Linked DNA regions of Gottschalkia purinilytica. The protein of the gene in region 2 binds, or shares a complex with, the protein of the main gene of each other region. Links are inferred from orthologs where the notes say so. Each region holds a gene or a part of one and is shown on either strand. Other genes may lie near its edges. The genes, in order: CLPU_RS06175 and gcvH.

Region 1 (7,580 bases), on a different replicon or contig from region 2:
TACCAGATCTGAGGATAGTAACTTACAAGTAAAAGAAATAGATACAATAAAGATAACAGAAAATGTAAAAACTGAAGATTTTAAAGGGAGTAGCGATAAAGAAATATTTTTTAACAAAAACAATGCTCTCTATGGAAAAAACTTAGAAACTAATAAAACAAGAAAGATAGTAGACATGAAAGGTTTTGAGGTAAGTGAAGATGGAAAAAGAATACTTCTTTTTAAAGATAAAGAAGTATATGTTTATGATGTAATGACTAATAAAATGATACCTATAGAACAAGATCGTGGTGGATATCCTTCTGATGATATAAGATTTATGGACCATAAAGGAAATTATTTAGCATATACAGGGGATAAAGATAATGAATGGAAGTTTGGTACTTTTACAATATTTGATGTGAATAAGAAACAGTATATTTATATAGATATAAATGACTTTATCGAAAAGCATAATAACAACTTAATAGATGCAGAACTCCAAAGAAATATAGAAAATAAGTTAGGGCAGGGCTCAAGAAAAAATAGAAGATATGGAACTTTTCAAAGTATATTAGACAAATATAATGATAGTAAATCTTCTTTTCAAGCTAAATCTTCAGTAGCAATTGCTAAGGATGAAAAAACAGGAGAAACTTTTGATTTGGTAAAGGGATATAGTATTAAAAAAATATTTAATGACAAATTATATATAGATTTGTCCATAGGTGGGAAAGGTGGAATATATGAAGTCGATTTCCAGGGAAATATGAAAGAAGTTTTAGTTACTGAAGATACAAATAAAAACTTTATAAGTCAAATAGACTTTTTAGATAATAATAAACTATTATATTCAGGAGAATATCAAGGCAATTCTGGAATATTTGTATATGATATATCTAATAAAAATATAACAAAATTAATTGCAGGAATTAAAACTGAAGAAGGAAACTCGATACCTAGCTACAAACTTTCTCCTAGTAAAGATAAAATACTAATAGAAACACTAAATAAACAATATAATAATGAATATTCAACTAAAATTTATGCAGCTGAAATAATAGATGGAAATCTTATATCACCAATTAAAGTATTGGATAATTCAAAAGAAGAATCATACAGTATACTAGAAGTGGTTTCTCACTGGACAGAAAATAGTAATAAAGCTATGATATATAGAACTAGACAAGAAAAAAATGGAGAAGAAACTGTTAATTACTTAGATAAAATAAGAACTTTTAAATTTACAAAGAAATAATAAGTAAGAAAATATAATATTCATGAAATTTGGGAAAAAGGTTTGCTAAGAAGGGATTGGGTATATACTAATATACAAATCGAAAATACAATAGAGGTGAAGAATATGAAATTCCAAGTTTCAGATATAGCAAAAGAAAAAATAAAAGAAGAGGGTCTTGAAGGGAAAAATGTTAGATTCTATATTAGAAGAAAAGCTTGAATGGGCATAATATTCGAATGGACTCTGGATGATCCAACAGAAAAAGATGAATTGTATAAAGTAGAAGGAATGAATGTAGTTTTAGATAAAAAGATATTGAAACTTACGTCAAACATAAATATAGATTATCAAAGCTATGACTGGGGAGAGGACTTTGTAATAAATACTTATCTTTAATATATAATTATAATTTAAGATAAATACGATAATAAACAAAAATCGCTATATCATACGATAGCGATTTTTTATTTATTATGATTGTATTATTATAGAATCAGTTTTAACAAATTAAAGGTATATTAATATATATTAAATATCTAATTTTTAAGTTTAAAATTTTTATCAGTTAGTTCAAAGTTATTTTTAAGACCTGGAGTTATATATACTTCTTTATTATTAGTTACAAATATTGCTTCAACATTTTTTTGACTTTTGACTAGTTTTAAGCCTTCTTCAAGACCTAGTGAAAATACAGAAGTTGAAAGAGCATCACCATCTATAGACTTGTCAGAAACTATAGTTACACTCATCAAATTATTATCAATAGGATATCCTGTAAAGGGATTTAATATATGATGATACCTTTTTTTATTTGCCTCTAAAAATCTTTCATAAACACCAGAGGTTACTACAGATTTATTTCTCACACTTAAAATACCAATATGAGTTCCTCTTGCATCTACAAAAGGATTTTGAACACCAATTTTCCAAGGTTCAGAGTTGCTTTTACTTCCAAGAGCATATATATTTCCACCTAAATCTATAATAGCTTTATTTATATTTTGAGACTTTAAATATTTAGCTATTTCATCAGCAGTATATCCTTTAGCTATACCTCCAAGGTCTAGCATCATTCCTTGTTTCGATAATGTTACACTACTATTGTTTTTGTCTAAAGCTATATTTTTATAACCTACTTTATCTAACAGTTGTTTTATTTCATCTTCACTAGGAACCCTTGCTTTTTCAGTTCCTATTACCCATAGATTAACTAAAGGACCTGTACTTATATCAAAATATCCTTTGGAAAGATTAGAATAATTTATACTTTTTTCTATTACATTAAAAGTTTCTTGAGATACATTTGTGGAAGATATACCAGCATTTTTGTTAATAGTACTAATTTCACTATTTTCTATATTCGGACTCATTTTATTTTCTATTCTCTTTACTATATCAAAGGATTTTTCAAAAATATCATCTGATGCATTTTCAAAGATATTTAAATTAATAATAGTTCCCATAAGATAGGTTGTCTTAGAAATAGGTTTAGATTCTTCAGACTTTTTAGAGTCACTAAAAAATAGCTTATAGCCAACTAACGCTAATAGAGCTATAACAAAAATTAAAGCAATATTTTTTTTATTCATGAGTCTAAAACCTCCACATATAGAATGACAAAATATAAATATAGATAGATTATAACATAGAAGTATCTATAGTAATTAATAAAGTACAAATATTAAATATTAAGTTTAGGATTAGAATAAATTAAATAAAAAATTATTAAAGTAATGTTAAATATCTTAATAAAACATACAATCTATGAAGTTATCAATTGTTATATTATAAAAGTAATCAGTTATATCAATATCTTTAAATACATTCCTTATTGAATCTTCTTCAAAATTTTTATTTATAATTAACTTTTCAAGTTCAGATACATCTTTACGTCCAAAAAAATCACCATATATTTTAAATGCTGTTATGTTACCTTCTTTTACATTTAATCTTAAATCTATACTTCCGCCTTCATATCTTTTAGACTTTTGTAATTCAAATTTTGGAGATTCTCCATAGTTCCATTCCCAAGTTGAATACTTTTCTTCCATAAGCTTATTTATATTATCAATATCACTTGGAGATAAAATATATTCTTTGATTGAGATATCATTAGTTTCTAAAATAAATTTTAATAGTATATTTTTAAGTTCTTCAATAGTGATTTTCTCTTTAAGGTGTTGGCATATATTTGTGACTCTTGACTTTACAGACTTTATTCCCTTAGATGCAATTTTATCAAGCTTAACATTTAAAACGTCTTTTAGAATATCAGAGTTAACATCAAATAATATAGTTCCATGATGTAACATTCTATCTTGATAGTAATATTGAGCATTACCAGAAATCTTTTTACCGTCTATAGTTATATCATTTCTACCAGAAAATTCAGCATGTACATCTAAAGTTTCCAAAGCATCAATAACAGGCTTTGTAAACTTTACAAAGTTATTTTTACTATTGTCATCTGAACGAGTAATAAAAGTGTAGTTTAGATTACCCAAGTCATGATAAACAGCTCCTCCTCCAGACATTCTTCTTACTACATTCACATCATTTTCTTTTACATATTTACTATTAACTTCTTCTATAGTATTTTGATTTCTTCCAACAACTACAGTATGAGCATTTTGCCATAATATGAGGAAATCATCATTTAAATGTAGATTTTTTAGAGCATATTCTTCTAGAGCTAAGTTGTAATAAGGGTTTTTTGAATCATTTCTGATAAACAGCATGTACGTCACATCCTTATCTTTTATTTTTAATTTATAGACATATTTAATTAAGATTATTTAATTCATCCGATAACTAACAATTCTACAAATGAGAGATAAGAATTTTATAGTTTTTGGATTGTTTAGGTTTATTACTAAATATACTTATATTATCTAATTATATAGTAAAACAACTTCTTAAGTAAGACATAAGTTCAATATACATAAAATAATAAAAAAGTAATAAAGTTGTACTATGACCAATTTATAAAACATATTAATAGTACAAGTAGGAGGGATATAAATTGTTTAGGTATAGCAAATATATTGTATCAACTATAATAATTATACCATTACTGGTTATAGGGTTTGGAGGATTTATAGATATTGAGGATTCAGTAAGTGTTATGAATATAACTAATAAGAAATTTAAAGTAAATGAAATATTTAGAGATGAAAACATTAAGTTAAAGGAAGAAAAGTATATATTAGATATTAAACGAGGAGATGTTACTGGTGATAATAAAGAAGATACTATATTTTTGCTAGGAAAGAAAAAATCGAAAAATTCATTGTACGCTGAAAACTTAAGTATAGTTGTTAAAAATGAGACTAGTAAAAAATACATATTAATGGAGATTCCAAATTCCAGTGGAGAAAAGAATATACTATTTTTAGGAGACTTTAATGGAGATAAGATAAAGGATGTTTTAGTTGAAAGTTCATTAAAAGAAAACAGTCAAAATAAAGTACAAGGTATATATACTTTTATAGATAATAATATAGTAACTTTAGTATCTAATGAAGAATTAAATAGAAATATAAATTTTGAGTTAGAATTTAAAGATGATTATATAGCCAGTATAAATAATAAAGAAACAAGGTCAGCTACGATGATAGACATATCTTCTAAAAAAGAAATTTATATAGGTACTATATATAATGAAGATGGAAAAGTAATAAACAATAAAAAGCTAAATATTTCAGGATATGAATATATAAGACCTGTTGATAATAACCTTGATGGAGTGTATGAATTAGAAGGCCATACTAAAATCATAGGAGAATTTGATACTGATATAATAAGTACCATGATATCGCTAATAGAATATAAAGATAAAAAATTTAAGATTAAAAGCATTGAAAATAGAAATTATATGTATATGGAGTACGAATAAAGAATATTTAGTTTGTAAAAATAATATTTTATTGAAATTTAGATTAATAAAAAAAGGAAAACCGAGAAAGTTTTCCTTTTGCTTTTAGGTAAGACTATTTATAACTTTTAATTTTAACAAGTTTTCAGTGAGAATTATATTAAAAAAATCTTAGTATCTAAGCTATAGTAACTTTGTTTATAAACCTTATTTTGATACATTAGTTATTTGTTTAAACTTCCATCTCATATTCATTCCTCCTTTAAGATTTTTATTGACTAGTCTTAATAAATACAATTATATTTACTATCTGTGATAGTTTTGTGAGTTTTTATTAATAGGTTTTAGATAATTTATATAATAAATCAATAGTTATAATATTTTCACTTCAACAAAGGGGAGATAAGAATTGTAACACTTTTAGATCAATTCAATTTAAGTAGATATTCAAATATAAAAAAAGACTAAGATATTAAAAATTACTTTCATATCTTAGTCTTTTTTTATATTATTAAAAGTTCTATTTTATTATTGATTGTGGATGATAAGATTTAGCCTTTTATTTTTTCAAATAGAATATTATTTTCTAAATGAACATGATTAAACAAGTCTTTTTCTATATCTTTTAGATTTTCATATGCTAATTCAAATGACTTACATGCGTTTTCTGGAAGCTCATAATTATTTGTAACTTTTCTGATTTCTTTTATAATGTTTCCAGCTACATCATGTTCATGCTCAGTTTCTGATAATATGTTCAAAATATTATTCAGTACTTCCTTATCTTTATTTTCTTCAAAAATTTTAATTAAAGGAAATAGAACTTCTTCTTCTTTAATTAAATGTTCTTCAATTTCAACTTTAAACTGATTAAAAAGTTTATGAACTTTAGAAAGCATATCACCATTTTTAGAGTAATGAGCTTTTAAAATCTTTGATATTAAATTTTCTGTAATAGGAAGTTGATTTCTCATATAAGCATGATGAGTATTTAGTATATGATCAATTATTTTTATATTATTTTCTTTTCTCCAGTCTATATCTTCTTTTGAACTAATGGAATTATATTTTTCATAAGACTCATTTAATTCATCTATTATTAAAGCTACATCAGAATCAACTTTATCTTCTATAACAGCATTATCTAGAGTTCTATTACCACCACAACAGAAGTCTAATTTATATTTCATAAATATTTCAGAAGCTTTTGGGAATTCTGCAACTATTTCTCCAACTTTTTGATTTTTATTGAATTTGTCTTTCATACCTCTCACTCCTTTAAGTGATTTATGTAACTTTATTATAAATATAAAGGAAAAATTTATATGTGATTACAATCAAAATGAAATAAAAATATTGAGTAAATAAACTTTTAACAAGCTATATAGGGCCATGATCTAATAAATAAAACTATTTTATATGGATATATTATTATAACTATTTAATTTAAAATATAAATTAGCCTTTCTATGATAGTTAATTTCTTATACTAGAATTATTAGTTTTAAATTATTAAATCTTTAATAAAGTATTAAAATAGTATTCACAATACTATTAATACTTACAAGTACAACAGGTTAAATTAAAAGTTTTATATAGTTTATCCTATTAAATATTGTTTATGTATCAAAGAAAGTTTATTATTAATGGAGTTTGGAAATAATGATAAGTATAGAAAGTTGTAATAAAAATTGATTTTTAGTAAAAAATTTGATACAATACACTCAAAATGATAATTTTAGGCTTTGAAGAGAAATAGTAGATAAACAATTGTTTCCAGAGAGCTAACGTATGGTGCAAGTTAGCAACAATTTTAGTCGAACTCATCTCTGAGTCGTTAAGGTGAAGGATAGTAGTCTTAACCGGATAGATCCGTTAAACTTGTTAAGTGGGTAGAGTTTTCTACCAAATAGAGTGGTACCGCGATAATAAAACCTTCGTCTCTATATATAGAAGATGAGGGTTTTTTGTATTTTTACATAAAACTGCAAAAAAGGACGTGAGATAAATGAAAGAATATAATCCAAAAGCGATTGAGAAAAAGTGGCAAGATATTTGGGATGAAAAGGGAACTTTTCATGCTTTAGATGATAAATCAAAGCCTAAATTTTATGCATTAATAGAGTTCCCTTATCCATCTGGACAGGGATTACATGTTGGTCATCCAAGACCATATACAGCATTAGATATAGTTTCTAGAAAGAGAAGATTACAAGGATATAATGTACTATATCCTATGGGATGGGATGCATTTGGACTTCCTACTGAAAATTATGCTATAAAAAATAAAATACATCCTAAGAAAGTTACAGAACAAAATGTTGCAAGATTTAAGTCGCAACTAAAATCACTTGGCTTATCTTTCGACTGGTCAAGAGAAATCAATACAACAGATCCAGAATACTATAGATGGACTCAATGGATATTCTTAAAACTATTTGAAAAAGGGTTAGCATATAAAGAAGAATCATCTATAAACTGGTGTAC
Region 2 (7,482 bases):
TAAATCCATATATTGTATATTTATGTAAAATATCATTATTTTTCAAGAGGTGTAACGCTATGTCTAGCATAATCCTATATATTATCTCTTTATTCCTTTTGTTCTTATCTTTTATAAAAGATAAAAACAAAACTAAAAAAGCTTTAAATATTTCTCTTGAATCTTTTTTAAATTTACTTCCAACTATACTACCTATGATAATGTTTGTAAGCATATTTTTATCAATCATAGATCCTAATATTATAACAAAATTGATTGGTACAAAATCTGGATTAAAAGGTGTTCTTCTTTCTATAGTTATTGGATCTATATCTTATATCCCAAACTTTATATCTCTCCCTCTCGGTGCTAGTTTATTACAAAGGGGTGCAGGATACCCTCAAGTTGCAGGACTTATATCAACATTAATGGGAATAGGTATAGTTACTTTTCCTTTAGAAAGTAAGTATTTCGATAATAAATTTTCTATTATAAGAAATTTAATAGGTTTAATTTCATGTATTGTCTTTGTAATTATAGTGTGGTGGTTCCTTATATGAATATAATAAGAAAATATAAATGGTTGATAGTTTTTATAGTATTGATAATCGTAATATACAACATCAACTCAACTGTAGGAGTAAATACTATATATTTTTCTTTTTCAAATATTAAAACTTTTCTTTCATTGGTTCCTCCTATATTCATATTAATGGGTTTATTGGATGTATGGGTTCCAAAAGAAACTATGGTAAAATATATGGGGAAGGATTCTGGTATAAAAGGGCTATTATGTATATTAACTCTAGGTTCATTAGCTGCTGGACCTTTATATGTGTCTTTTCCTATAGCTCATATGTTTATTAAAAAAGGTGTAAAACTTTCTTATATTATCTTTTTTATAGGTGTATGGGCAAATTGTAAAGTTCCTATGATGGTCTATGAATATACATCACTAGGAGGAACATTTACTTTTCTTCATATAACAACCAGCTTATTTGTATATTTGGTTTTATCTATATTAGTTGAAAAATATTTATCCGAAGATGAAATAAAAAATATATATAATAAAGAGTCTACTACAAACTAAATGTAATAGACCCTTTCCTTATTATTTTGATGCAAACATGTCTGCTGCTTTATATGAACTTCTTACTAATGGGCTAGATGCGACAAACTTAAATCCTAGCTTAGTAGCTTCTTCTTTATACATTTCAAATGTCTCAGGAGTAACATACTCTTTTAATTGATAGTGTTTTTCTGAAGGTTGTAAGTATTGTCCTACTGTCAAGAAGTCACAATCAACTTGTCTTAAGTCTTTGAATACTTCTATAACTTCGTCTTCTTTCTCTCCTAATCCTACCATTATTCCTGATTTAGTTAATACAGTTGGATCTAATACTTTTACATTTTTTAGTACGTCTAATGATCTTTGATATATTGCCATTGGTCTTACGTCTGGATATAATCTTGGAACTGTTTCTATGTTGTGATTTAGTATTTCTGGCTTTGCATCTACAACTATTTTTAATGCATCAATGTCTCCTAAAAGATCTGGAATTAATACTTCTATGATTATATCCTTCTTTATCCTTCTTATGGCTTTTATTGTTTCTGCAAAGTGACTTGCTCCACCATCTGGTAAATCATCTCTTGTAACAGAAGTTATTACTACATGTTTTAACCCTAAATCAACTGTAGCCTTTGCTACGTTTTCAGGTTCTTTAGGATCTAGTGGCTCTAATTTTTTATGTGTAACATTACAAAATCTACAATTACGTGAACACTCTTTACCTAATATCATAAATGTAGCAGTTTTTTTACTATAGCACTCTACTCTATTAGGACAGTTTGCAGCTTCACAAACTGTATTTAAGGAGAATTTTTTTAATAAATCATTAACATATCCCATATTTTGGCCTTCTCTTTTCTTAATTCTAAGCCATTCAGGTTTTCTTTTGATTGTTGGCATATATGTTTCCCCCACTCTAATTATTTATATAAACTTATTTCTTCAAAGCTATCATACCCAAATATTTTGCAAAAATATTTCAAAACTTGATCATTCACACGCTGAAAATCTACATTATGATCTAGTAGCTTTTCTAGGGAAATTACATCTCTACCTTGTATTCCACAAGGCACTATCCAATTAAAATGATCTAAATTTGTATTTACATTAAATGCAAATCCATGCATAGTTACCCAACGCTTAACTGTAAGGCCTATGGCTGTTATCTTACTATTTTTTATCCATACTCCGTTATTTATGTCATCTCTGAAAGCATCTATATTATATTCATTTTTTAATAATTGTATAAATAATTCCTCTAGCTTATATACAAAATCTTTTATTCCTAGTTTTAAATCCTTTATATTAACTATAGGATATCCTACAATTTGACCAGGTCCATGATATGTTACATCTCCACCTCTACCTATTTTAACTATATCGGCATTTTGTGATTTCAAATATTCTTCTGATACTAAAATATTTTCCTCAACAGCATTTTTACCTAATGTTATAACTGGAAAATGCTCTACTAATATTAGTGTATCTTCTATTTCTTTATCTTGTCTTTTTTTTAGGAGGTCAAGTTGTATATCTAAAGCTTCCTCATAACTACATTGCCCTAAGTTCAGTACATTTAGTTTCGTCATATGTTCATCTCCTTAAATGTAAATACCCCCCTACTATATAAGTCAAACTCATATAGACTGCGGGGGGTATAGGCAATAAAATATATTATAGATCGTTGTTACACAAAATATCTCCGTTGTTACACAAGTTAAAACTTAAAGCAAATTATACTAATTGGTATCTGTAAATTAAAGTTGCCTGTCCGTTTCTTTCTTTAACTCCACCTTTTAGTATTTTAGCTTTTTCTCCACTCTCTAACTCTATTTCTGTTCCTTGAATCTTTTCTATATGTTCTGATACAGCAGAAGCATATTGAGGTTCAACTTCTTCCTTAACGCCCCAGGCGAGTGCCATTACAGCCGCAGCGTCTCAAGTCTCACAAATATTAGCTTTTCTTTCGGCAATAGATGCAACTAAGCTATCTGTTAATGCCTTTTCCACATTACCATCATGTGCAAACATTAGTATTACCTCCTAAAAGTATACCTCTATAATTTTTCTCTATATCATTATATCATTATATTTGTTTTTTCTATATATATTTATAAATTATTTTCTATTTTTCATATTTTAGTATTAAATCCCTAGCAGCCTTACCTTCATTTATTCTTCTAACAGGAGTGTCATAAGGTGCATTTTTTAGAAGCTCAGGATCTTGTTTAGCTTCTTCAGCTATTCTATTCATAGCATTTATAAACTCATCTAGAGTTTCTTTACTTTCTGTTTCAGTTGGCTCAACCATTATAGCTTCATTAACTATTAATGGGAAGTAAACTGTTGGTGGATGATATCCGAAATCTAATAATCTCTTAGCTATATCAAGAGTTGTAATTCCTGTAGACTTATCTTTAATTCCACCTAATACGAACTCATGCTTACATACTTGATCTATTGGTAAGCTATAGTTTTCTTTAAGTTTATTCATCATATAGTTTGCATTTAATACTGCAACTTCACTTACTTCTTTTAATCCTTCTGATCCCATAGATAGGATATATGAATAAGTTCTAACTAGTACACCAAATTGTCCATAGAAACCTTTTATTTTTCCTATTGAATTTGGTCTATCATAGTCTAGGATGAATTTATCATCTTTTTTCTCAATAACCGGTACTGGTAAGAATTCAACTAAGTCTTCTCTCACACCAACTGGACCTGCTCCTGGTCCACCTCCACCATGAGGTGTTGAAAGTGTTTTATGCACGTTAAAGTGCATTACGTCAAATCCCATGTCTCCAGGTCTTACTTTACTCATTATAGCGTTCATGTTAGCTCCATCGTAGTATAGTAATCCACCAGCTTCATGAACTAAATCAGCTATAAGCTTAATGTTTTGTTCAAATAATCCAAGAGTACTTGGATTTGTAAGCATTAAACCTGCTATTTCATCACTTAATACTTCTTTTAAGCTATCTATATTAACAGAACCATCTGCATTTGATTCAACTTCAACTACCTCAAACCCTGCAACATAAGCACTTGATGGATTCGTACCATGAGCTGAATCTGGAACTATGATTTTAGTTCTTTTACTATCTCCTCTTTTTTCATGATAAGCTTTGATTATTAATAATCCTGTATACTCACCATGAGCACCAGCAGCTGGTTGAAGAGTTACTCTAGAAAATCCTGAGATTTCTGAAAGTTGTGCATCAAGATTATACATTAATTCTAATGCACCTTGAACTGTTTCTTCTGGTTGATATGGATGGATATTAGTGAATCCACTTAAAGAAGCCATATCTTCATTTAATTTAGGATTGTACTTCATTGTACATGATCCTAATGGATAGAAACCAGTATCAACACCATAGTTTTTATGTGAAAGATTAGTAAAGTGTCTTATAACTTCTACTTCACTTACTTGTGGTAAGTCAGCTTCTTTCTCTCTTAAAAATTCGCTAGGAATAAGCTCACTTACACTAACTTCATTCACATCTAATTTTGGAAGGCTATATCCTTTACGACCTTCTTTTGAAACCTCAAATATCAATTTATTATAGTTAGATCTCATGCTATAACACCTCCATAACACGAGCTAATGTGTCAATTTCTTCTTTAGTTCTTTTTTCAGTAACACATAGTAGAAGACCATTTTTATGTTCTTCATAATCTTTACCTAGCTCGTATCCACCAAGGATATTATTTTTTAATAATTCTTCATTTACTTTTGAGCTATCAATATCACTTGTTAGCGCAAATTCTTTGAAGAATGGTTTATTAGGGAATAATGGTTTGAATTTACCACTCTTAGTTAATTCATTGAATGCATAGTGAGCTTTTTGCATGCTTTGTAATGCAACTTCTTTAAGTCCCTCTTTACCCATTGCAGTTAAATATATAGTAGCCACTAATGTATTTAATCCTTGGTTTGAACAAATATTTGAAGTAGCTTTATATCTTCTTATATGTTGCTCTCTTGCTTGAAGAGTCAATACGAAAGCTCTATTTCCATCAGCATCTTCTGTTTGACCAACAATTCTACCTGGAATCTTTCTAACTAATTTTTTAGTAGTAGCGAAGAATCCTAGATGTGGTCCACCATAGCTTAAGCTATTTCCTAAAGATTGTCCTTCACCAACAACTATGTCAGCTCCTAGCTCTCCAGGACTTTTTAATATTCCTAAAGAAATTGGATCAACGTACATGATTAAGTTAGCTTTATTTTCATGAACAATTTTTTCTACTTCTGTAACATCTTCTATGATACCAAAGAAGTTAGGGCTTTGAACAATAACACCAGCTGTTTCTTTAGTAACTAAAGATTTTAATTTTTCAACATCTGTAACACCATCTACAGCATCTACTTCTATTAATTCTAAGCTTCTAGCTTTTAGATAACTTTTAAGTACCTTTCTAGTTTCTGGGTTAACTGTTTTTGAAACAATTACAGACTGACGTCTTGTGTTTTCACAAGCTAATACAGCAGCTTCTCCACATGCTGTTGGACCATCATACATAGAAGCGTTTGTTACATCCATACCAGTTAATTCAGTAATCATTGTTTGATATTCAAATATTACTTGTAAAGTACCTTGACTTACTTCTGGTTGATATGGTGTGTAAGCTGTATAAAACTCTGATCTAGAAATTAAGTGTTTTATTATTCCTGGGATATAGTGGTCATAAGCTCCTGCTCCTAAAAAGCAAGGTAATTCTTCTATATTTTTGTTTTTAGCCGCTAATTGTCCCATGTGCTTACGAACTTCTAGTTCAGATAAAGCTTTAGGTAAATTTAGGTCTCTTCCTAGTCTAAGATCACTAGGTATATCTTTAAATAGGTCTTCTATAGAGCTAGCACCAACGCTTTCAAGCATTTCTTTTCTAGTGCCATCATTATTAGGTATATACCTATGCATTACATTTCCCCCTTTATTGTAGGATTTTGTGACTTTTTATTATTCGTTACAGAATTCTTCGTATTGTTTAGCATCCATTAATTTATCAAGTTCTGAGCTATCTGATAATTCAACTTTTACTACCCAGTTAGCATATGGATCTTCATTAACTAATCCTGGATTATCTTCTAAGTCTTCATTTACAGCTACTATTTTACCTGATACTGGTAAGTATGAATCTGAAGCAGCTTTAACTGATTCGATAACTCCAAATACGTCTCCAGCGTTTAATTCATCATCAACAGCTGGTAATTCAACATAAACGATTTCCCCTAATTGATGTTGAGCATGGTCAGTAACTCCAATGTAAGCTTCATTTCCTTCTACTTTAATCCACTCATGATCTTCTGAATATAATAATCCTTCTACTATTTTACTCATTTTAAAATTCCTCCTTAAATACTCTTTATTTTTAATTTCAAAATTATTTTAACAGATTGTTTTATATTAGTAAACTTTATATAGTTTATTTTTTGCTTAAGAATCTTTTGCTTATAACTTTTGCTTTAACTGGCTTATTTCTTATAACTACATCGAATTCAGTTCCTAATTCTGTGTACTCTATATCAACTAATGCATTTCCTATGTTTTTCTTAACTGTAGGAGCAGCATATCCAGTTGTTACTACACCAATTTTTTTGCCATCTACTTCTACTTCGTATCCATGTCTTGGGATTCCTCTTCCTATCAATTCGAATCCTACGATTTTTCTTTTTAATCCTTCTTCTTTTTGTTTAGCTAAAGCTGCTTTACCTATAAAGTCACTTTCTTTCTTTAACTTAACAAACATACCATATCCAGCTTCTAGTGGAGTTATATCTGCTGAAAGTTCATTTCCGTAAAGAGGTAATGTAGCTTCAAATCTTAATGTATCTCTTGCTCCTAGTCCTATAGGTTTTATTCCTTCTTCTTTACCATTTTCCATTAATGCTTCCCAAATTGTTTCAGCATCTTTGTTATCAAAGTAAATTTCGAATCCATCTTCTCCAGTATATCCTGTTCTTGATACTAAACATTTAGCACCTGCAACATTCACATCTCTCTTTAAATGGAAGAATTCGATTTCATCTAAGTTTGTATCAGTTACTTTTTGTAAAACTTTTTGAGCTAATGGTCCTTGAATAGCTACTTGTGATACATCATCTGAAATATTTTTGATTTCTACATCAAATTGTTTTGTGTTTTCTAATATCCATTTAACGTCTTTTTCGATATTAGAAGCATTTATTACTAGTAAGTAATGGTCTTTTGAGTATCTGTATGCTAAAAGGTCATCAACAACTCCACCATTTTCATTACACATGAATGTATAAACTATTTGTCCATCAACTATAGCTTCTACATCATTTGTAATTAAGTATTGAACACATTCAGTAGCTTGGTTTCCTTTGATTTCTACTTCACCCATGTGTGAAACATCAAATAAACCAACTTTAGTTCTTACATTTTCATGTTCTGGATTTA

The links.
Region 1: the proteins of gcvH (region 2) and CLPU_RS06175 are in contact, whole or in part, in a crystal structure (PDB 3A7A), measured with the Escherichia coli proteins. The link is inferred for Gottschalkia purinilytica from one-to-one orthologs.

The regions. Positions count from the first base shown.
Region 1 is NZ_LGSS01000004.1:282,369-289,948, reverse strand. What follows is about bases 1,962-4,832. They hold CLPU_RS06175 (lipoate--protein ligase), read right to left. Parts: upstream 3,958-4,832; coding sequence 2,965-3,957; downstream 1,962-2,964. Other genes in these bases: CLPU_RS06170 (hypothetical protein), read left to right, coding at 4,242-4,832; CLPU_RS06180 (FAD:protein FMN transferase), read right to left, coding at 1,962-2,808. In the rest of the region: CLPU_RS17185 (hypothetical protein), read left to right, coding at 1-1,237; CLPU_RS17180 (hypothetical protein), read left to right, coding at 1,439-1,615; more of CLPU_RS06180, read right to left, coding at 1,756-1,961; more of CLPU_RS06170, read left to right, coding at 4,833-5,114; ric (iron-sulfur cluster repair di-iron protein), read right to left, coding at 5,645-6,358; leuS (leucine--tRNA ligase), read left to right, coding at 7,102-7,580. UniProt on the Escherichia coli protein: Catalyzes both the ATP-dependent activation of exogenously supplied lipoate to lipoyl-AMP and the transfer of the activated lipoyl onto the lipoyl domains of lipoate-dependent enzymes.
Region 2 is NZ_LGSS01000015.1:25,374-32,855, forward strand. Bases 4,710-7,482 are described here. They hold gcvH (glycine cleavage system protein GcvH), read right to left. Parts: upstream 6,400-7,482; coding sequence 6,019-6,399; downstream 4,710-6,018. Other genes in these bases: gcvPA (aminomethyl-transferring glycine dehydrogenase subunit GcvPA), read right to left, coding at 4,710-5,979; gcvT (glycine cleavage system aminomethyltransferase GcvT), read right to left, coding at 6,485-7,482. Also shown: CLPU_RS13090 (permease), read left to right, coding at 60-539; CLPU_RS13095 (permease), read left to right, coding at 536-1,069; lipA (lipoyl synthase), read right to left, coding at 1,091-1,951; lipoyl(octanoyl) transferase LipB, read right to left, coding at 1,972-2,640; CLPU_RS13110 (hypothetical protein), read right to left, coding at 2,786-2,974; aminomethyl-transferring glycine dehydrogenase subunit GcvPB, read right to left, coding at 3,177-4,634; more of gcvPA, read right to left, coding at 4,636-4,709. UniProt on the Escherichia coli protein: The glycine cleavage system catalyzes the degradation of glycine. The H protein shuttles the methylamine group of glycine from the P protein to the T protein.